DNA from 3 places in the Parageobacillus sp. KH3-4 genome. Region 2 is predicted to be linked to each of the others. Evidence: predicted binding sites of a transcription regulator. Region 2 holds the regulator's gene; each other region holds the start of a gene.
What was found. Region 2 encodes LexA, which represses DNA repair genes until DNA is damaged. Its sites were predicted from a motif close to CGAACATATGTTCG; they were not measured.
Positions count from the first base shown of each region.

Region 1: addB (helicase-exonuclease AddAB subunit AddB) is a predicted target of LexA. The motif match lies at 2,002-2,015, and genes of this name have one in related genera.
Region 3: MWM02_RS05045 (ImmA/IrrE family metallo-endopeptidase) is a predicted target of LexA. The motif match lies at 1,709-1,722, and genes of this name have one in related genera.

Region 1 is NZ_AP025627.1:3,055,062-3,064,674, reverse strand. It holds gene MWM02_RS15395 (competence protein ComK) at 1-498, shown strand, start outside; gene MWM02_RS15390 (TVP38/TMEM64 family protein) at 696-1,316, shown strand; gene lepB (signal peptidase I) at 1,337-1,882, shown strand; gene addB (helicase-exonuclease AddAB subunit AddB) at 2,053-5,562, shown strand; gene addA (helicase-exonuclease AddAB subunit AddA) at 5,555-9,274, shown strand; gene MWM02_RS15370 (exonuclease SbcCD subunit D) at 9,339-9,613, shown strand, end outside.
Region 2 is NZ_AP025627.1:2,484,653-2,494,265, forward strand. It holds gene MWM02_RS12530 (ABC transporter transmembrane domain-containing protein) at 1-600, opposite strand, end outside; gene MWM02_RS12535 (YneF family protein) at 717-929, opposite strand; gene sirA (sporulation inhibitor of replication protein SirA) at 1,017-1,454, opposite strand; gene tkt (transketolase) at 1,607-3,613, opposite strand; gene MWM02_RS12550 (DUF896 domain-containing protein) at 3,760-3,990, opposite strand; gene MWM02_RS12555 (YneB family resolvase-like protein) at 4,186-4,827, opposite strand; gene yneA (cell division suppressor protein YneA) at 4,848-5,153, opposite strand; gene lexA (transcriptional repressor LexA) at 5,305-5,928, shown strand; gene glnA (type I glutamate--ammonia ligase) at 5,983-7,317, opposite strand; gene MWM02_RS12575 (MerR family transcriptional regulator) at 7,370-7,774, opposite strand; gene MWM02_RS12580 (methionine gamma-lyase family protein) at 7,849-9,117, opposite strand; partial or broken gene hflX (GTPase HflX) at 9,131-9,613, opposite strand, start outside.
Region 3 is NZ_AP025627.1:999,282-1,004,009, forward strand. It holds gene MWM02_RS05040 (recombinase family protein) at 1-1,175, opposite strand, end outside; gene MWM02_RS05045 (ImmA/IrrE family metallo-endopeptidase) at 1,189-1,683, opposite strand; gene MWM02_RS05050 (hypothetical protein) at 1,846-4,014, opposite strand; gene MWM02_RS05055 (Panacea domain-containing protein) at 4,053-4,538, opposite strand.

The DNA of each region.
Region 1 (9,613 bases), 570 kb from region 2:
CGATACACCATGGCGATTTTACCGCACCACTTGCACGGCAATTCGTATGCTAAGGTCGTGGAAGAAGATGGCGAGTATGTTGTCAAAATGAGGCCGCTTGATATTGTGAAGCGCAGCTGCAACTATTACGGCGCTAGTTTTCGAGGCAGAAAAGACGGGACAAGAGCTGTCATTGGCGTTACGCATAAAGCTCCGATCGCGATTGAACCACTCAACGAAATTTACGTTTTTCCAACGATTTCCCCAAATGATTCCCGCTGTGTTTGGCTTTCTCACCTTCACGTATACAAATATGAACCCACAAAAAATGATCAAACGATCGTCTATTTCACCAACGAAAAAAGCGTTTTGCTTGATGTTTCCTATCACTCTTTTGTGAATCAGCTTTACCGCACGGCACAGTTGCGGACGAAATTGTCAGAGCGGATGGAGGCAAGAGAACGTAAATTGCAATATGCATTTCGCATGAACCGTTCTGAAGGATGGCAACAGCGATAATTTTTTAAAAGCCGAAAAATCTCTCTCCCGCCCTGTGCATTTTTCCAGCGCAGGCAAGTGGGGGAGAAGCGGCCTCATTTTTTGCTGTTTTTCCATTATTTCGATAGTTAGTATATGTAAAGAGTAGTTCAAATTCTTCGTACAAATGTGTAAAATAAATATATAATTATGATGTGAACGGTGAATGGGGAGTATACATGGACATCGAAACAATCAAACAATGGTTCACTCTTGAAAACGTGCTATCAATGCTTGAGCAATATCGTTCGTTTGGAGTGGTTCCAGGCATTGCGGCGACATTATTGGAATCTTTTCTTCCGATTTTACCAATGTTTGTATTTGTGATGGCGAATGCAGCAGCATTTGGTTTATGGCAAGGATTTCTTATTTCGTGGATCGGCGCGTGCCTTGGTTCTATTCTCGTTTTTTCGATTACGCGAAAAATCGGGCAAAAGCGCTTTTTTCATTTTGTAAGTCGCCATCGAAAAGTGAGACAGTTTATGCATTGGATTGAGCGTCATGGGTTTGGTCCGGTGTTTTTATTATATTGTTTTCCGTTTACTCCATCGGCAATAGTCAATGTCGTCGCCGGGTTGTCGCGAATGAGTCAGCAACAGTTTATTTTGGCGGTATTATGCGGCAAGGTGGTGATGATTTTTACGATTAGCTTTATTGGATACGATATCGCTGCACTGGTGAAACAGCCGTTGCGTACAGTCATGATAGCGGTTGTTATCGCATTGTTATGGTACGCTGGAAAAAGAGTGGAAGCAAAGTTTTCATTAACGGAAAAACAGCGCGATCACGAAGATTTATAATGACAGGTGGCGATTGGAAGATGGACGAAAAGAGACGGCGGTGCAAGTCATTTCTTTTTGGAAGTATACTCACGCTTATTTTGATATTGCGGTTTCTTTGCTTCACCAACTATATGGTCGAGGGAAAATCAATGATGCCAACATTACAGGAAGGAAATTTGCTAATTGTCAATAAACTAAGTTATCAGATCGGAAACATTCATCGGTTTGATGTTATCGTCTTTCACGCAAATAAAAAAGAAGATTATGTGAAACGCGTGATTGGGCTGCCTGGCGAGCAAATTGAATACAAAAATGATATGCTGTATATTAACGGGAAGAAAATTGCTGAACCGTATTTGCAGCCATATAAACATAAGTGGAGCGGCGGAAAGCTGACGGGGGATTTTACGCTGGAAGAACTTACAGGGAAAAAAAGAGTGCCGAAGGGATGTATCTTTGTCCTTGGCGATAACCGGTTACGCAGCTGGGACAGCCGGCATTTTGGCTTTGTAAAAATAAGCCAAGTAGTAGGAAAGGTCGATTTGCGCTATTGGCCTGTTCAACAATTTTCCGTCCGCTTTTAAAATGAAAAAGTATTCATCGTGCGGCATAGCTCGTGAATACTTTTTTTCTTCAAAAACGGTATAGTTTTCTTTATGCACTCGCGAAATGGAGTTTAAGCGGGGTTTTTTCTTCCAAAATACGAACATATGTGCTATAATGAAGAAAATAGTGGAAAATGAAGGTGATACCGATGTCGCTCCGATTTCTTTTAGGACGATCCGGAAGCGGAAAAACAACGACGTGTCTTAACGAAATTCGCGATAAACTAAAAGAAGATCCGAAAGGGAACCCGATTGTTTATCTTGTTCCGGAACAAATGACGTTTCAATCGGAATATGCGTTAATACATACACCAGGATTAGACGGAATGATACGGGCGCAAGTGTTTAGCTTTACGCGGTTAGCGTGGCGAGTTTTGCAAGAAACGGGAGGAATGAGCCGATACCATATCAATGATATCGGAATGCAGATGATGATTCGGAAAATTGTCGAACATCGGAAGCAACAATTGAAATTATTTGGCCGCGCTGTCGATAAAGCGGGCTTTATCCAACAGCTTCACGATACAATTACAGAATGCAAACGTTACTGCGTTGCTCCGCAGCATCTCCGCGAACATGTAAAAACGCTGACAGAGCAAGGGAAAAAGCCGGCTGAAAAAGTGTTAGCCGATAAGCTAAATGATATATCTATCGTTTATGAGGAGCTAGAGAGAAGTTTATTCAATCATTACATAGATTCCGAAGACTATTTGCGATTGCTTTCCGAAAAAATCCCACACTCCCACTATTTGCGGAATGCAGAAATCTATATTGACGGGTTTCACCAATTTACGCCGCAGGAGTATATGGTGCTTGAACAGCTGCTTATTCATTGTAAGCGGGTCACTGTTTCATTAACGGTGGATGCCCCTTACGACGATCGGTTACCAAATGAGTTGCATTTATTTTATTTAACCGCGAAAACGTATCATGATATTCGCCAAATGGCGTTGTTAAACGGCGTCGCGATTGAAGACGCAGTCATTCTCCAAAAAAATATGCGCCATCAAGAAAAGGCGCTTGCCCATCTTGAAGCGCATTACCATGCTCGTCCCGCCGTCGCCTTCTCGGAAAAAATGAATTCCATCATTGTATATGAAGCGGCAAACCGCCGCGCGGAAGTCGAAGCGATTGCCCGCGAAATCGTCCGCCTTGTTCGCGACGAAGGATACCGTTACCGCGATATCGCTTTGATCGTCCGCAATACGGAAGATTATCGCGATTTAGTGAAAACGGTTTTTTCTGATTTTCATATTCCTTATTTCATGGATGAGAAAGAGCCGATGCACCATCATCCGCTTATTGAGTTGCTGCGGGCCAGCATGGAAATTATTACATCGCGCTGGCGTTACGAATCGGTGTTTCGCGCCATTAAAACCGATTTACTATTTCCGGCGGAAGAAGATACCGACGCGCTGCGCGAAGCGATGGACCAGCTGGAAAACTATGTTCTCGCATATGGGATTAAAGGGGAAAAATGGACGAATGGCGAGCGGTGGACATATCGCCGCTACCAGGCATTAGAAGGACTATCCATTCCGCAAACAGATGAGGAAAAACAATACGAAGAAAAGCTGAATCAATGGCGCGATATGATTGCAGCGCCGCTTTCAAAGCTAGAGCGCCGCATGCGCAGGGCAAAAGACGGCAGGAGCCTTTGTGAAGCGATTTATCTGTTCTTAGAAGAATTGCAAATTCCTAGAAAACTAGAGAAAATGAGCAAAGAAGCGGAAGAACAAGGAAGGCTGATGGAAGCGCGGCAGCATGAGCAAGTATGGAATGCAGTGATTGATTTATTCAATCAATATGTGGAATTGTTGGGAAATGAGCCGATTCCGCTAGCGGAGTTTGCGAAAATCATCGAAACGGGGCTTGACCGTCTTGAGTTTTCGCTCGTTCCGCCTGCGATCGACCAAGTGATTGTTGCCCAATTAGACCGTTCGCGGCTTATTGATGTCAAATGCGTGTTTATTATTGGCGTAAATGAAGGGGTTATTCCGGCGAAAGCGAAAGAAGACGGATTGCTCGCAGAAACGGAACGTGAACTTTTGCAGCAATTTGGAACGAGAGTCGCGCCGGGAGGAAGAGAACAGTTATTTTATGAACCGTTTTTCATTTATTTAGCGTTAACGAGCCCAAGCGAGCGCCTATATGTGACATATCCGCTGGCAAACGAAGAAGGAAAAGCGCTCTCTCCTTCGATCATTATTAAGCATCTTGCCGATTTATTTCCGAATTTGCAAAAGCGTGTCTGCGGAAACGATCCGCTTGATGCGGAGCTTGCGGAACAACGAGCGTTTGTCACCGCTCCGCGGGCGACGCTGACGTATCTTGTGGCGCAGCTGCAAGCATGGAAACGGCATTATTCGATTGCGCCGCTTTGGTGGGATGTATATAACTTTTACGCAAGCGATCCGCAATGGAGAGAGCAGGCGCGCAAAGCGCTTGCCGGGCTGTTTTATGCGAATGAGGCAACGCCGCTGAAAAAAGAAATTAGCAAGCGGCTATACGGAAAAAAAATTCAGGCGAGCGTATCGCGCATGGAGCAGTTTCAAAAATGCCCGTTTTCCCACTTTGCTTCCCACGGATTGCGGTTAAAGGAGCGGGAAGTTTTTCGTCTTGATGCTCCTGACATCGGGCAACTGTTTCATTACGCGCTAAAAATCATTTCCGACCGCCTCCGCGAAGCGAAAATAGATTGGCGCAATTTGTCCAAACAACAATGCGAGCAATTGTCAACAGAAGCGGTGGAACAAATCGCGCCGCTCATCCAGCAGCAAGTGTTGCTCAGCTCCAATCGATACCACTATATGAAACGGAAGTTGCGAAACATTGTTGCGCGAACAACGAACGTATTAAGCGAGCACGCCAAAGCAAGCAGCTTTGTGCCGATTGGCCTTGAACTGGAGTTTGGGCCAAACGGCGCGCTTCCGCCGCTTACGTTCCGCCTTCCGGACGGAACGGTAATGGAGCTTGTCGGCCGCATCGATCGCGTTGATAAAGCGGAAAGTTCAAGGGGAGTGCTGTTGCGCGTCATTGACTATAAATCGAGCGCTAAAACGCTAAATTTAACGGAAGTGTACTACGGTCTTGCGCTACAAATGCTCACTTACTTGGACATTGTGCTCACTTACGCGGAACAGCTAGTCGGCAAGGAAGCTTTTCCGGCCGGAATTCTTTATTTCCATGTGCACAATCCGGTTATTAAAAGCGATCAGCTTCTTCATGATGAAAAAGAAGTGGAACGGAAGCTGCTGGAACAATTTAAAATGCGCGGGCTTTTGCTTGGGGATGCGGAAGCAATCCGTTTGATGGATACGCAAATGGAGGAAGGCAAATGGTCGCTGATCGTTCCGGCGCAAATTACAAAAAAAGGAGCAATTCACGCCAAATCTTCCGTCATCAGCGAAGAAGATTTTTGGCACCTTCGCCAGCATATCCGGCATCTGTTTCAAATGATCGGCATGCAAATTGCCGATGGAATTGTCGATGTTGCGCCATACAAGCTGAATGAACAGACGCCTTGCGAATTTTGTTCGTTTAAGCCGGTTTGCCAGTTTGACGAATCGTTTCCGAATCATCGCTATCGCCTGTTAATTCCGCAAGAAAATCAGGAAATCGTGCGAAAATTATCGGAAGGGAAGGACTTCAATGAGTAACGTTTTTTGTCCAAAGCCGAAGGAGAGTCAGTGGACGGATGAACAATGGCAGGCTATTGTGGCGGACGGTTGCGACATTTTAGTAGCGGCGGCGGCGGGATCAGGAAAAACGGCGGTGCTTGTCGAACGGATCATCCAAAAAATTACGGCGAAAGAAGACCCGGTTGATGTCGACAGGCTTCTTGTCGTGACGTTCACAAACGCTTCTGCGTCAGAAATGAAAACGAGAATTGCGGAAGCGATCGAACGTGAGCTGGACAAACAGCCAAACTCGCTTCATTTGCGGAGACAGCTTAGCCTATTGAACCGTGCTTCGATTTCCACGATTCACTCATTTTGCTTAGACGTCATTCGCAAATATTATTATTTAATCGATATCGATCCCGTCTTTCGCGTCGCTGATGACACGGAAGCGGAATTGCTGAAAGAAGAAGTGATGGAAGAGCTGTTGGAAGAAGAATATGGAAAAATAAATAATGAACCGTTTTTTGACGTAGTGGACCGCTATACAGGAGACCGGAGCGACGCCGAGCTGCAAGAAATGATTTTAGCCATCCATGAGTTTTCCCGGTCGCATCCTGAACCATACAAATGGCTTGATCGTCTTGTTGCAATGTATGATGTAGATGAAAATACTCCATTGGAGGAAATTCCATATATTTCTTGGCTGAAAAGGTATGTAAAGATGGAATTGGCTGCGGCGAAGCGCCTCATTTCAAAGGCGGTGCAACTGGCGAATTTGCCTCGAGGCCCGTTGCCGCGCGCCGAAAATTATCGCGATGATTTGCAACAGATTGCCCATTTAGAAACGTTGTTGGACCGCTCATGGAATGAGCTGTATGAAGCGTTTCGGTCATTGTCTTTATCGCGTTTAAAATCGTGCCGCGGTGATGAATATGACCCGCAACTGCTTGAAGAAGCCAATTCATTACGCGATCAGGCGAAAAAGAAGTTAGAATCGTTGCGCGACAATGTGTTTTCGCTTCGCCCGGTTACGTGGCTTCGCCATATGCGGGAAATGAAGCCGATCGTTGAAACGATTGTTCGGTTAGTAAAACGATTCACGGAAATGTATCAGGCGCGCAAACGTGAAAAAGGAATCGTCGATTTTTCCGACTTGGAACATTATTGTTTGCAAATTTTGCGTCATCCGGATTCGGCTGATGGACAATGGCTTCCGTCTGATGCTGCTTTGGATTACCGCGCCCAATTTGTTGAAGTGCTTGTGGACGAGTATCAAGATACAAACATGGTGCAAGAAGCGATATTGCAGCTTGTGGCAAAAGGCGGAAATTTGTTTATGGTAGGTGACGTAAAGCAATCCATTTACCGCTTCCGCTTGGCGGAGCCGCTGCTATTTTTAAGCAAATACAAACGGTTTACGGCAGACGGTGAGCGCTCGGGAATGAAAATCGATTTGTCCAGTAACTTTCGCAGCCGCGCGGAAGTTTTGCACGGCACAAACTTTATTTTCAAGCAAATTATGGGCGAAACAGTCGGGGAGATCGAATATGACGAAGCGGCGGAACTAAAATATGGCGCTGTTGACTATCCGGACAATGTGCCAGCCGCTCCAGAGCTGATCGTGATTGACCGGAATGGCGAAGGAAAGGAAGAAAGCGGGGAATTGGATGCAAACGAACTGGCGGCAGCCCAGCTCGAAGCGCGCATGATCGCAAAAAAAATAAAGGAGATCATCTCCGAGCCGCTGCATGTCTACGATCGCAAAGCGAAGCGGATGCGCCGCGCCATGTATCGGGACATCGTTATTCTTCTCCGTTCCATGACGGCTGCTCCGCAAATTATGGAAGAGTTCCGCGCGCAAGGCATTCCGGTGCATGCGGATCTATCTTCCGGCTATTTTCAGGCGACAGAAATATCTGTCATGTTGTCGCTATTAAACGTGATCGACAATCCATATCAAGATATACCGCTTGCGTCGGTTTTGCGTTCTCCGATTGTCGGCTTAAACGAAAACGAGCTAGCGCTGATCCGCATTCACGAGAAAAAAGGAACGTTTTACGAAGCGATGATATCATTTTTAAATAAAGTGGCGGATAACGCGGAAGAGGAAATGCTGCAGCAAAAATTGCGCCTTTTTTCCGAACAGCTGAAACAATGGCGGACAATGGCGCGGCAGCGTTCGTTAGCGGATGTTATTTGGCAGCTATATCGGGATACGCATTTTTACGATTTTGTCGGCGGTTTGCCCGGCGGAAAGCAACGCCAGGCGAATTTGCGCGCGCTTTATGACCGAGCGCGGCAATATGAAGCGACGTCATTTCGCGGACTGTTTCGCTTTTTGCGGTTTATCGAGCGCCTGCAGGAACGCGGCGATGATTTAGGAGCGGCGCGTGCTCTTGGCGAACAAGAAGATGTTGTTCGCATTATGACGATTCATAGCAGCAAAGGTCTTGAATTTCCAATCGTCTTTGTTGCTGGCTTGGCGCGCTCGTTTAACAAACGGGATTTATATGGATCGTATTTGCTTGATAAAGAACTCGGTTTTGCGGCGCGCTTTGTCGATCCGAAGCTGCGCATCAGTTATCCGACGTTGCCGCAAATCGCGATCAAACAGAAGAAACGGCTTGATTTTTTGGCGGAAGAAATGCGCATTTTATACGTCGCGCTAACAAGAGCGAAAGAGAAACTATACTTAATTGGGGCGGTGAAAGATGCGCAAAAAGAAATAGAAAAATGGAAAAGCACTGCGACAGAAGAGAACTGGCTTTTGCCGGATGACGTTCGCGCCGCTGCGAGTTGCTATTTAGACTGGATCGGAAGGGCGCTTATTCGCCACCGCGACGGGCATCACTTAGGCGGCTTGTCCCATGTATGCGAGGAAATCGCTTCCCATCCGTCTGTTTGGCATATAACGATGATTCCAGCTAGAGAGCTGTATGACGCTGACCAAGAAACAGAGAGATTTGATGAACAAATCGCCGCTGCACTGAAGCGGGGAGAACGTGTTCCGACCAGTGAATGCGCAGAAGAAGTGCAGCGCCTCCTTTCATGGAAGTATGCATATGAGAAAGAAACGCTTGTCCGTGCGAAACAGACGGTATCCGAGTTAAAACAGCATCGTGAAATTTTCGGGGAAAACGCGGACAGAATGCTGCTTCATTCGTTTTCCACTCCGCTGTTTGAACGTCCAATGTTTATGAGAGAAAAGACATTGACACCAGCGGAAAAAGGGACGGCGATGCATATTGTGATGCGGCATGTAGATTTCGCAGCGCCGATTACGGAAGAAGCAGTCCGCGAGCAAATTGCGAAATTGGTGCAAATGGAGCTGTTAACGCACGAGCAGGCAGAAGCGGTCGACGTTTCAAGCATTGTCGCATTTTTCGATACGGAAATCGGCAAGCGCCTCTGCGCCGCTAGCGAAGTTCAACGTGAAGTGCCGTTTAGCTTGGCGCTGTCGGCAAAAGAAGTATATGGAGATGGAGTTGGCGGAGAAAGAAAAATTCTCGTCCAAGGTGTCATTGACTGTTTGTTTGCCGACGAAAACGGGCTTGTGCTAATCGACTTTAAAACCGATGCGATAACGAATCGGTTTGCAGGAGGCTGGCGCGAAGCAAAACAGGTGATGATCTCCCGTTATAAAACACAAATGCAATTATACCGCCGCGCTGTGGAACAAATTTGGAAAATGAATGTAGACGAATGTTATTTATATTTATTTGATGGCTCTCATCTTCTCCCGATTTAAGGAAAAAGGGAAAAGATGGAGCCCCCTTTCCCAATACTTTTCAGTGAGAAAGGAACGGAAGCGTATGCGCATTTTACATACAGCTGACTGGCACTTAGGAAGAACGCTGGAAGGAAGGAGCCGGCTATCGGAGCAGGAGCAATTTATTGACGAGCTCGTCGACATTGTGGAAAAAGAAAAAATTGATGTTGTGCTAATGGCGGGCGATGTGTTTGATTCTGTCAATCCACCGGCGGCGGCCGAGCAATTGTTTTACGAAAGTCTCGCCCGCCTTTCGGATAAAGGGAAACGGCCTGTCGCCGTTATTGCCGGCAACCATGACCATCCTGAGCGAATTAG
Region 2 (9,613 bases):
CACTTTGCCGTTTAAGGAAGAAAATGCTTCTTGCGCCTTTAAAAACCGCTGATGCAAAAGCGTGCCATAGCGGCTTGTCGCAATCGCCATCACCGGCATCGGCAATAAACTAATGACCGTCAATTTCCAGCTTATCGTAAACGCCATCGTCGCCAGCACGAAGCCGCCTAGCGTCAATGAATCGACAAGCGTCAATATCCCGCTTCCGGCTGTTTGCTGAATCGCTTGCAAGTCGTTTGTCGCATGCGCCATCAAATCGCCAATGCGCTTTCTGTGGTAAAAAGATGGTGACATTTTCGTAAAATGGGTGTACAGCTCATTGCGAAGCTGCCGCGATAGTTTCACGGCCGAACCAAAAATTAAAATGCGCCACCAATAGCGCAACACGTATGAGACGACGGCAACGACGAGCAAAACGGCCATCCAGCGCATAAGGATGGTTTTTGTTATCGTTCCTTCTTTTATATGGTCAATCACCATTCCGATTACTTTCGGCGGAATCGTCTCGAGAAATGCAACGATCACAAGCGCGATAATTCCTGCGATATACGCTTTTTTCTCTTGACGGAAAAACCAAAATAAGTCGCGAAATACTGTCATCGAACCTCTCCCATCATAACGGAAAATGCGTTATACTATTGTAACAAAAACAAAAAAATTTTGAAATATTATTTTTTTAAATAAAAAGACACTCCGTTCGAGTGCCTGTCCGATGTTTATTTTAGATGATTGTTCATCATTTTCATCATTTGGTTAATTTTTTTCTGGGATGGCGTCATCCCCATTTGCATCATCATCATCCGAATCATTTGCTCATTAATAGGCGGGTTTTTCTTTAAATAGTTCATCATCGTCTTGCGAGCAATGAAAAATCCTAGCGCCGTTCCCGCAATAAGCGCTAGAATGCCAACGAGAATCGTTGTCCCCATACTACTATTTCCTCCTTCGTGTTGTCTATTTAACAGTGTACTAAACAATGTGGTATTATACAATATTTCCTTGCAAAAATCTTTTATTTACGCAAATTTTCTTCCATCAGGAGAAACAGTAAGCCATCCATAGTCGCCAAAATGGGCATCTACCGCCAGAAAGGAAGGAGAAATGAGCGCGAGCGCTTGGCAAATGTCATTGGTGACCAACGGACTGTCGGCAACGAGAAGAAGGCGGCGTTTTTGCACAATTAATAGCGCTTCATCTCCGACCTCGTTTTGCAGTACAAACATGTTGCGCTCTAAATTTTTCCCGACGTTTCCTGAAAAATGTTCTTTAAGCCCCAATTCTAATCTTGAAAAAGAGAGGCGTTCCGTAATAAACTCCACTTGTTTTCGATAAATGCTCTTAAACGGCGCTTTGGCGCATTGGTGCTCCCGCAATAATTCGACAATCTTTTCTGTTCGATCGCGATAATGGCCTGCCACTTCTTCGTTTAACAAATAAATCCAATACCGTACCATTTTCCATCCCCCGTTTCCACCTTGTTATTTTTTATTATAGAAAAAAGAGAGAAAAAAATATGTCAATTAACGGAAAAATTTTTTCACTAACTTTGTCGATTTGCCAATATAAAAAGCTGTCTCCTTTTCATATGGAGACAGCTTTTTCATCACTATTTTTTCAGCAATGCTTTTACTCGTTTTACTACGTTTTCTACTGTAAAGCCGTACTCTTCTATAATTTTTTCCCCTGGTGCGGAAGCGCCGAAGCGGTCGATTGCCAAAATGTCGCCCTCATCGCCGACATAACGCTCCCAGCCTAGCGAAGCTGCCATTTCAATCGCTAAACGTTTTTTGACGGTATTTGGAAGCACTTGCTGCTTATACTCATCCGGTTGTTTTTCAAAACGATCCCATGACGGCATGCTGATGACGGAAACGTGAATTCCTTCTTCCGCTAACGCTTGCTGCGCTTTCACCGCAAGGCTTACCTCAGATCCGGAGGCAAGCAATAATGCTTCTGGATCGCCATTTTTTGCTTCAGATAGGACGTAAGCTCCTTTTTTCACACCTTCGTATGCCCGTTCTGCCGTATTCGGCAATGTTGGGACATTTTGCCGCGTTAATACTAAGGCAGTAGGTTGATTGGTCGATTCTACGGCTAAACGCCATGCCGCCGCGGTTTCATTCGCATCAGCCGGGCGAATGACCGATAAATTCGGCATTGCGCGCAGCGACGGTAATTGCTCGATTGGCTCATGCGTTGGACCGTCTTCTCCAACGGCGATGCTGTCATGTGTAAGAACATACGTCACTGGTAAACCCATTAATGCGGCGAGGCGAATGGCAGGGCGCAAATAATCGGAGAATACAAAGAACGTGCCGCCGAACACTTTTAAACCGCCGTGCAGCGCCATTCCGTTCAGCGCCGCGCCCATCGCGAATTCACGTACGCCAAACCAAATGTTGCGCCCTTCATAGCTTTCTGGCAAAAAGTTTCCGGCGCCTTTGATTAATGTTTTATTGGAACTTGCAAGGTCAGCTGAGCCGCCAATGAACTGCGGAACGGCTTTAGCGATCGCGTTTAGCACTTCGCCAGAAGATGCGCGCGTCGCCAAGCTTTTTCCTTCTTCATATACCGGAAGCGTTTTTTCCCATCCTTCTGGAAGCTCGCCGTTCATTGCCAATTTCAATTGTTTCGCCAAATCCGGATACGCTTTTTCGTATTGAGCAAACAGCTCATTCCATTCCGCTTCTTTTTTCTCGCCCGCTTCTTTTACGACTTGACGGAAATGATCGTATACTTCTTGCGGAACGTAAAAATCTTCTTCAAACGTCCATTTATACGCTTCTTTCGTCAGTTTTGCTTCTTCTGATCCAAGCGGAGCGCCGTGCACGTTAGACGTTCCCGCTTTATTTGGTGAACCATAGCCAATGGTCGTTTTCACTTCAATCAGCGTCGGGCGGGTCGCGTCCGCTTTCGCTTCCTCAATCGCTTTGGCGATTTCCTCAACATTATTCCCGTCTTCGACGCGCAAATATTGCCAGCCGTATGCTTTAAAACGTTGTTCAACGCTTTCTGAGAAGGAAAGATTTAATTCTCCATCAAGCGAAATATCGTTCGAGTCATAAAGAACGATAAGGCGGCCGAGCTTTAAATGCCCAGCTAGCGATGCCGCTTCAGAAGCGACTCCTTCCATTAAATCGCCATCGCCGCAAATCGCATATGTGTAGTGATTGACAATGTCAAAATTTTCTCTATTATATGTAGCTGCTAAATGGCGCTCTGCCATTGCCATTCCAACAGCCATCGCAATACCTTGGCCGAGCGGACCAGTCGTTGCTTCTACCCCCGGTGTATGACCGTACTCCGGATGCCCCGGCGTTTTGCTGCCCCATTGACGAAATTGTTTAATATCTTCGATGGAAACGTCGTAACCGCTTAGATGGAGCAAGCTGTATAACAACATCGATCCATGTCCCGCCGATAGCACGAAGCGGTCGCGGTTAAACCATTTCGGATTGCTTGGGTTGTGATTCATAAATTTCGTCCAAAGGGTATACGCCATCGGCGCCGCTCCCATCGGCATTCCCGGATGACCGGATTTTGCTTTCTCGATGGCATCAATCGACAATGTCCGAATCGTCGTAATCGCTAGTTCTTCGATCGTATGCGCCATATCTTTTCATCCTTTCATCAACATAGTGTCAATTCTATCATATAGAAAATAAAAGAAGATGTACAATATTCTTGATCAAATTCTTGATCAAAAATAATAAAAAAGAAAGCATTTCTATTTTAAAATGCTTTCTTTCTCGCATATTATTAATGCAGGCGCCGTTTTCTGCTTTCTTTCAATTTTTGTGGCGTCACGTCGTTGCCGTTTGGATCAATGACGGTGACCGAATGCAACATATCGACCATCGCTTCGCGAAACGCTTGAATATACTCGCGGCGAAGCTGCTGTTGCTCAAGCGTTTCCTCCTTCGTTAAACCAGATGATTTGGCCTTTTTGGCCAGCTCGTTAATTCGCGCCATTTTTTGTTTGGATAACATAGTTCCTCCACCTTATCACTGTATTGCTACTCTCCCATCTTATACAACATCAACGGAAAGCGCAACTATCTTGCTTTCCGCACATTTGCGTTAAAACATGCACCCACGAAATGCGGGAAACAAAGAACACGTTGCGGATAATGGATTTGCCCGGCACCCCTTCGCATAGAATAAAGCAAAGAAAATAGCACGTCCTTAATTGGAATCTATATATTCCCGGTAGCGGCGGTGAACGGTTGCTTTCGAAACGTCGTAGCCAAATCCGCGCAATGTCGCGGCGATTTCTGCAAACGTTAAACCGTTGTGGCGCAGGCGAACGATTTCTTCAACGGGAAGATCCATTTTCTCTCTGCCCGCGTTTCTCCCAACGTGCTTTAAATTTCGTTCAGGGCGGTATCCTTGTTCAATCGCCCGCTGCATTCCACGCTTGATTTTTAAATTATGTATTTTCCGCTGATATTCCTCGACAATGCTAAGAATGTTTAGTACCATCGAATCCGCTTCCGATAGCTGCATTTCACCGTTATGGGTGATCGTATATATTTTCACACCTTCTTTTTGAATGCAGTGAAGAAGCGCAATTCTTGCGTGCCCGCGCCCTAATCTTGTTTCATCTTGAACGAGAAGCGCATCAATTTGCTGCTCTTTTAATGTGGAAAGCAGATCAAACACGCCGTCTCTGTCTACTTCGTAGCCGCTGGCCTGTTCCATAATGACTTTGGTCACCTCAAAGCCATGCTGTTCAGCAAGACGTTCCAGTTCCTCCCGCTGGCGTTCCAGCGATGTTTCCTGTTCTTCTTTATCTGTGCTGACACGACAATAAATAACTGCTTTCACGCAATATCATCCCCACGATTTTATTTGCTGACGACTAACGATTCATCTCCCTTTGATTTTAGCACAGGAATGACAATTTTTTCACCGGCGACAATTTGCTGGCTCGGCAAATGATTGACATCGACGACCCACTCGATAAATTCCGTTGTCGAAAGTTGATGTTGTTCTTCATATTCCTTTGCCAGCTTCCAAAGCGTATCTCCCGACGCAACCGTAATTTCCATATATTTATCTTTTTCAATCGGCTTGTTCGCGTATAAAAACGCCCCAATCACCATAAACAAAAGCGCTGAAAAAATCATGTAATGTGCAAACATACGTTTCATATCGCCCCACCCCTTAAGAATGTTTGTTCGGTTTACCCACATTATAATGAGGAACATTTGTTTGTGTCAATATAATTTTCGAACTTATGTTTGTTTTTTCAAATTCCGCATGCTATAATGTAGGCAAATGATGTGGTAAGAGGTGTATAGGATGACGAAATTATCAAAGCGGCAACAGCAAATTTTGGATTTTATTAAAAAAGAGGTAAAAACAAAAGGCTACCCTCCTTCTGTCCGCGAGATCGGCGAGGCGGTCGGGCTCGCCTCCAGCTCCACCGTACACGGGCACTTAGCACGGCTTGAAAGCAAAGGATATATCCGCCGCGATCCGACAAAACCGCGCGCCATTGAAATATTGGACGCTGATTTCTCAGTGCGAAACGACACAAACGACGTCATTTCAGTGCCGATCATTGGCAAAGTAACAGCTGGCCAACCGATCACGGCCGTCGAAAACATTGAAGACTATTTCCCGCTACCAAAACGGCTCGTTTCATCGGAAGACCATGTTTTTATGCTGGAAGTGATGGGGGACAGCATGATCGAAGCGGGGATCTTAGACGGGGACTACGTAATTGTGCGACAACAGCAATCCGCCGATAATGGAGACATCGTTGTCGCGATGACGGAAGAAAACGAAGCAACGGTAAAGCGGTTTTTTAAAGAGAAAGATCATATTCGCCTACAGCCGGAAAATTCTAATTTAGAGCCGATTATCGTCCGCGATTGTACGATTCTCGGCAAAGTCATCGGCGTCTACCGCGTCATTCATTAAACATTAGCAAACAATAAAGGCTATCTCGCATAAAACGAGATAGCCTTTTGCCTTTTAATAGAGTTCCATATATTGGTCGCGCTCCCATTGATGAACGGCTGTTCGGAACATATCCCATTCGATTTCTTTCGCTTCAACAAAGTGTTCGAACAAGTGCTTTCCGAGCGCTTGAACGATGACCTCGTCCGATTTCAAGTTTTCGAGCGCTTCTGCCAACGTCGCTGGTAAGTCTACGATTCCTTCTTCCAATCGTTCTTCTTTTGTCATCACATAAATATTGCGATCCACCGGAGCCGGAGGAGTTAATTTGTTTTTAATGCCGTCTAGTCCAGCTGCTAGCAATACCGCCATTGCCAAATACGGATTCGCCGATGGATCGACGCTGCGCACTTCAATGCGCGTGCTCATTCCGCGTGAAGCCGGGATACGGATCAGCGGGCTGCGATTGCGAGCAGACCATGCAACATAGCATGGCGCTTCATAGCCAGGCACAAGACGTTTGTATGAGTTCACCGTTGGGTTTGTCACTGCCGTAAAGTTCGGCGCATGTTTCAGCACACCGGCGATGAATTGGCGCGCCGTGTCGCTTAATTGCAAGTCGGCGTTCGGATCGAAAAACGCGTTTTCATTATTTCTGAATAATGATAAGTTACAGTGCATGCCAGACCCATTAATGCCAAAGAGCGGTTTTGGCATAAATGTTGCGTGAAGGCCATGTTTGCGCGCGATCGTTTTGACAACAAGCTTAAACGTTTGAATGTCGTCGCACGCTTTGACCGCATCCGCGTATTTAAAGTCGATTTCGTGCTGGCCAGGCGCTACTTCATGGTGCGAAGCTTCAATTTCAAATCCCATTTCCTCAAGTTCAAGCACGATATCGCGGCGGCAGTTTTCTCCTAAATCAGTAGGCGCCAAGTCAAAATAACCGCCTTGGTCGTTTAATTCAAGAGTAGGGCGCCCATTTTCATCGAGTTTAAACAGGAAGAATTCCGGTTCCGCGCCTAGATTGAAAGCGGTAAATCCGAGCGCTTCCATCTCTTTTAGCATCCGCTTCAAGTTATAGCGAGGGCATCCTTCAAACGGAGTGCCATCAGCATTATAAATGTCGCAAATAAAGCGCGCTACTTTTCCTTTTTCCGCCGTCCATGGGAAAATAACGAACGTATCTAAGTCAGGATATAAGTACATGTCCGACTCTTCAATACGGACAAATCCTTCAATCGACGAACCGTCAAACATAATTTTGTTGTTTAACGCTTTTTCCAGCTGGCTGATTGGGATTTCCACGTTTTTAATGGTGCCAAGAATATCAGTAAATTGCAGACGGATATACTTGACGTTTTCTTCCTTGACGATGCGCATAATGTCTTCTCTCGTGTACTTTGCCATTTATTAACTCCTCCCCGGCTCCCAATTTTAATTTTCATTAAAGAAATTTATTTTAGTGAAAGAAGCGAGCGAGATCTCCTTGGCGAAGTGATGCACGATGGAAACGCCCCGCCTGCATTAGCTCCGTTCGCAAAATTTCGCGCAATTCCTCATCGGATAAGCTTTGTTTCACGACTTTTTCGGCCTTTTCCCCTTGCTTTTCATTCTTATCCGATTGCCGCGCCGCAAAAATTTGCTTAATGCCGGCCAAGTTTACTCCTTGATCGATTAAATCTTTGATTTCCAGAAGGCGATCGATGTCGTTTAGCGAAAACAAGCGGCGATTTCCTTCTGTGCGCGCAGGAGAAACAAGGCCATGCTCCTCATAATAACGGATTTGGCGGGCCGACAATTCTGTTAATTGCATCACTATCCCAATCGGAAACAATGGCATGGAACGACGAATATTACTATTCATGCCAATTCCTCCTCGCTTATGATGATTTATTTTATATCATGTTAAAATATATGTCAATATAATGTTAGATTTTATTACAAAGAAATTAATTGTTTTTCGAGCAATTGATCAATCGCTGTACAAATTGCGATTTTTACGTGCGAATACGTTAATCCTCCTTGCACGTAAGCAACATATGGGGGGCGGATCGGACCGTCCGCAGTTAATTCAATGCTCGCTCCTTGAATAAACGTTCCCGCCGCCATAATGACGTCGTCTTCATAGCCGGGCATATAGCTTGGGTATGGGGTAAAATGCGCATTTACCGGAGAGGAAAATTGAATCGCTTGGCAAAATGCGATCATTTGCTCCGGATCGTCAAATTGCACTGATTGAACTAAATCCGTCCGCTTCGCATCCCAAGACGGCTGCGTGTTTAAACCGATCCGTTCAAGCATCGCCGCCGTAAAAACCGCTCCTTTCAACGCCTGGCCGACGATATGGGGAGCTAGAAAAAACCCTTGATACATTTCATGCAAGCTGTATAGAGTCGGGCCCGCTTCGGCGCCGATACCCGGGGATGTCATGCGATACGAGCATGCCTGCACATATTGTTTTTTTCCAACGATATATCCTCCTGTTTTCGCAAGCCCCCCGCCGGGATTTTTAATCAGCGATCCTGCCATCAAATCCGCACCGACGTGGCACGGCTCTTTTTCTTCGACAAATTCGCCATAGCAATTGTCGACGAATACAACAACGTCCGGTTTGACCGCTTTGACAAACGAAATCATTTCGCTTATTTCTTCAATTGTAAACGATGGCCGCGTCGCATATCCTCTCGATCGCTGAATGCCGATCATTTTTGTCCGCTCATTAATCGCGTTTTTGACAGCATCAAAGTCAACGCGTCCTTCTGGCGTTAACGGCACACTTTGATAATGAATATGAAATTCTTTTAAGGAACCGACGCCGCTGCCGCGAATGCCGACAATTTCTTCTAACGTGTCATACGGATTTCCCGTGATGTAAAGCAACTCATCGCCTGGGCGAAGAATGCCGAATAGCGCGATCGAAATCGCATGTGTTCCGGAAATAATTTGTGGACGGACAATTCCCGCCTCGCCGCCAAATACGTCCGCATATATTTGTTCGAGTGTATCTCTTCCGATGTCGTCATATCCATACCCTGTCGATGGAATAAAATGGCTGTCACTTACTTTATGGCGCCGAAAACTGTCTAACACCCGATATTGATTGATATCGATCCGTTCATCAATCTCTTTGTGGATTGGTGCAATTTGTGCTTCGATTTCTTTCACAAGTGCAGCGATTTTTTCTCCATGTCGCAACTGTGTAAACATATGATGACCCTTTCTATTTTTGATATTGTCGCAATTGTCCGTATAGCGGATGTTTTGGCATCATATAACCTTTACATTCATACATGCCGCATTTTTCATTATAATGCAACTCTCGTAAAATCGTTTCCGCTTTTAACTGAGCCAGCAGCCTCCCCTCATTGCTCGGAATCGATACGTGATAATAAATCATTTGCTTTATCATTGTTTCTTCAATAAATTGCCGCAATCTGCGCAAATCATGCGCGTTAAAAGCGCTGATGATGATTGCTTCCGTCTTTGTGCTCGGAACAAAGCTTCTATGAGCAATATCGTGTTTGTTATACACAGTAATGATCGGAACGGTGGAGACACCTAGTTCATCGAGCAATTCGTAAACCGTCTGTTCATGATGGTAATAATCTGGATTCGATGAATCAACAACGTGCAAAATTAAGTCTGCTTCTTTGACTTCTTCGAGCGTAGAGCGAAACGCCGCCACCAACGTTGTCGGCAAATC
Region 3 (4,728 bases), 1.5 Mb from region 2:
GCTTGTTTCAATTCTATTGTATTTGTCTCATCCTCTTCCGGGCGATAGCTTTCCCAGTTTGCTTTATATGCCTCTAACCACAGCCGTAACGAGTCAATAAGTCTTTTTTCCACTAATTCGAAGTTAGAGGCTTTATTATCGCAGCGAGGGTTGTTATAGCATTTTAAATGCGGTTTTTGATTTGTGTACGGCCTATACACCATTGATGCGCCGCATTTGCCGCATTTAACGATCCCGGCAAGAGGGTTTGTTATCCCATTTACGAGTTGGTACGGAACGTGGTAGCGGCTTTTTAAAATATCTTGTGCCTTTTGATATAATTCTTCGCTTATAATTGGTTCATGCTTTCCTGGAACGTCGATCCATTCGTCCTTGTTTCTGGTCCGGGTATCTCTTCTTTTGCCTGGAACGGCTGATGGCTTTTGTTGTCGCTTTTTCCATTGAATTCGTCCAGCGTAAACGGCATTTTTTATAATATTCAAAACAGCGCTGCTATACCATAGCTTTCCGGTTGCGGTCCGATAGCCAAGTTCATTTAATTTATTGGCTATGGCGGCGGTACCCATGCGGATGGCCGGATTATCATGCGTATACCATTCAAAAATCATTTTGACAATCGGAGCTTGTTCTGGATGAGGTTCAAGGGTGCGGCCATTTTTACCTAAATCTTTGATGGTGTATCCAAACGGTGGATATGTGCCAATGTAGTTGCCTTCCTCCACGCTTTGAATGCGAGAACGTTGCAAACGCCGTTTGATGATTTTATATTCTTTCCGGGCCATAAACGTTTCAAATTCCATGTATTCTTCATCGAATTCGTCGTTTAAATCATACGTTTTGCGCAAGGTGATAATCTTTGTATTTGATTCTTTAAACGTTTTTTCAATGAGTCCTTGTTCTTGCTTGTCGCCGCGGCCAAGACGATCAATGTCAACGCAAAGCACAGCATCATATTTTCCAGCGCCGACTTCCTGTAGCAGCTGCAGCATTTGCGGCCGATGCAAAATACTGTCACCAGAAACGACTTCCTCGAAAATTTTTACGATGTTCAAATTCTTTTCTTTCGCCACTTTTAAAAGCATTTTTTTATGCTTCGCGAGCGTTTCTCCTTCACCTCTTGCCTCAGCTTCGAGATCGGCCCGTGATTTCCGCAAATATATAGCGACGCGGTCCATGCTCTCACCTCATTTATTCTATGTATGCATAACTTTTCCGCGTATTCCGTTCGATTTGCTCCAGGCGGGATTGACAAAGACTCTCTGGCACCCTAAACGTTTCCCTCATCTCAAGCAATATATGTTGCCGTGGCAAAGTAAAATCGATGAATCGCAGCATATGATATGGGATGGCAGCATATTGGGTAAAGCGTTTGGCGTCTCTTTCTTGCCAATCACGAAACATTTGTGTCATTTCTGTTTGATCGCCACCGTGACGCAACAAATGGCCTAACTCATGGAAAAATATTTCGCGTTTCTGGAATGGATCAAGATACTTGTGTATGTTGATTATCTTAAAACCTTCATCTTCATCGGCGTATGAACGATACCGACTGTACACAAGTTCAATTCCAAGTTTTGCTGCAATATAGTCCTCATTGATTTGTTCTGGATAAAAAATTCCCATTTGTTGATACATTTTCGATACAAAGGCTTCTAGTTCGAACGGCTTATAGACGTAAGTCATAGTTCCTCACCTCAAGTTTATTATACAAACATATGTTCTATTTAACAAGAAAAATCACTGATATTAGGTGATGGAGGATATATTTATTTTGCTTTGCCCCTAACCTATTTGATGTTTTTCTTTAAATAAATTAAAAAGCACTGCAAGGCAGTGCTTTTTAATTTATTTAGAAAACGCATTACGTTTATTATAAGAATTTTGTTGTAATTCTAATTGTATAGCTTTTTTTATTTTTTTCATAAATTCGTCATCGGATAAATATAGTAACCCATATTTATCATTTGCTTTTTCTAATTTTTTAAATAAATATTCAATATTTTGGGACTTACTAATACCTGATTTTATATCAACTGCTTTGATCGAATAGAAACTTATTGGTAAATCTTTGTTTAGAATGTTTTTGTAGTACTTTTGCTGTCCATAAAGAAGTATAGTCATTTTTGCAAGACAATAGTCGACGGATAATGTACTGATATTAAATTCAATTTGGAATTCTTTATAAAGACGATTTTCAACGATATAAGGGTTTATTAGCCCTTTGTGCCTAACAAAATGTAAAAATTCATCGTTAATTATATCGTCTTCTATATTACTGACCAGACTCTTTAATATAAATCCTGTACACTGATAATGCCCAAGCTCTATGCTTTTTAGTATGGCTTCAAAAAAGGTAAAAACACTTATTTTTAGATTTAGATCAGTTTTTGTGTCCTGCTTAGAATTCCTATTATTGATTTCTTCTATTCTTCTATTTGTGTTAGTTAAATTCAGATTTTTGCCAAATAGTTCATTTGTAGAAGAGGGGGTATGATTGTCATATGATTCTATATAATAAGTAGGTTTAGTGTTTAACACAATCATTAGTAAAGAATTTATTAATATAGTTAAAAATTTTAAATCATTTTCTTCAATAGCTCGAACTATCAGAGATCGATAAATAGTGATAATATCAATAGCCTTAACCATTTTATCTTGTTTTAGCATTTGATTTATATTGTTTAATATCGGGTTAATACCAACAATTTTATTTTGATATAATGAAATTGATAATTCTAATAAGATTGAGAAATATGTGGATAAGAGTTCATTATAAGATGATTTGATTTGATCTATCTTCTTATCAGGAAGCTTTTTATAAACTTTGAATGTTGTCGGTCCCATACTAAACAATTTTTTTATTGCTTTATTTCCGTACTCAATATGATTTTTCTCATAAAGTTTAGTAATCAGGTATGTATGATTTTTTAATATTGCCTTGTATAGATCTAAATAATCTCGAGGGTGTGTTCTCAAAAAATACAAGTATCTTTCTTCCGGGCATAAATAATATATTCTGTTATGTGAGTGAATATAGCTTAATACGTCTTCCCAATCTTTGTAGTTATTTTCATATAACTCATTCATATTATTATCTATAGATTGAATCAATAATTGGTAAACACTTTCAACTTTATAGTGTAAGTTGCTATATAATTTCTTTCTCTGAGAAATTAATATATTATTTAATATAAATATATTATTATTTTTAGCAAAATTGTCTTTAACAAAACTCAAGTAAAAGATGTCTTTTTTTATATCTTTTATATTCTTTTTCAATGTTGTTTTGAGGTTTAATCTTCTCCATAGAGAGATAATTGTAATAACACCAGTTATTAGAGAAAGGGAAAAAAGATAGAACAATAAGTTTATGGCACCCAAATGTTTTTCGGTAAAGTCTAAGCCAATGTTATTAAAATCCTTTAATGTTTTCAGGTGAATTTTTAATAAAGAACTACAGTGGCCGGTATAGACTAATGTAAAGGAACTTAAGATAATAAATATTATTAATAAAGAAGTGGGTGAACTTTGTTTAATAGATGAATGCGATAAAACTTTTTGCTCTCTATAAGTAAAAATATAAAAAGTAATGCTTAATGGTAAGATTAATGTTAACGTTTTGATAATAAAACTAAAGAAAAAAGTTAAAATAAAATCATTCTGGACTTTAAATCCCAAAAGATCCAAAAATAATCTATAGTTTTTTAAGTTGTTTAAACCAAAAAAGTTCACATTGGTAACATTGTTTTTGACAAAATAAAAAAGAATAAAAGAAAATAAAAATGGTGTTATTATTATAAAAGCTCCTAAATAGTAACGTATATTCTTCGTAATTATATTATAGGAAATAGTTAGAAACTTTAAGGTGTTAACAATGCGATTATGAACATTTGGATATTTTTGGTCTATTGCTTTTAATATATATTCAGTGAAATTTTTCCAATTAATATCATCATCGAATATAATAGTGATTATTATTCCTGAAATTACCCCAATGAAAAGAGAACTCCACAAAATCTTTCCACCATCCTTCATTTAATAAAAAGTGACAATTAGGTATTGTCACTTTTTGAATTTCCTGATAAATATTCATTAACAAAATAAGCATGAATATGTTCTAGAGGGATAATGTTATTAGATATCTCGTACGGATCTAATCCTTCTCGAGCATCTAACCAAGGAGCTTCTTGATGTGTAAGCTCTTCCAACTCTTTTCCGCTTAAATGTCCGAGATTATCCCAAACAAAATCTAAAATTTCAATAGCATCTTTATCCAAATTTAGATTTTTAATATCAATTTTCATATCATCTATCTCATTGTAATTATAATGATTAAACAGACGATACAATGAAGGACAAACTGGTCCATGAACCCATGCTTCAATTCTTTCACCAAATAAAGGTTTATTATGCACGGCAAGATAAAATCCTTGAGCGTAATAAACAAGCTTTTGTAATTTAAGGTGAGTTACAGCTTTAGGTGTGCCAGGAATACTTTTGGCTATAAAGTACTTAGCAACCTCCAATACATTATGCATATGTATTCCCCTCCTTTAATTCAAATTATATATATAATATAGTAATAAAAAAAGTCACGTTGGGTTTTGTGAAAAAGATCTTAGAAATATTTTTAATATTATGCTTAAATATTTACCATATTTCTATATATGCTTGATGTTTTCATGTATTCCGTTCGATTTGCTTCAGGCGGGCTTGACAAAGCTTTTC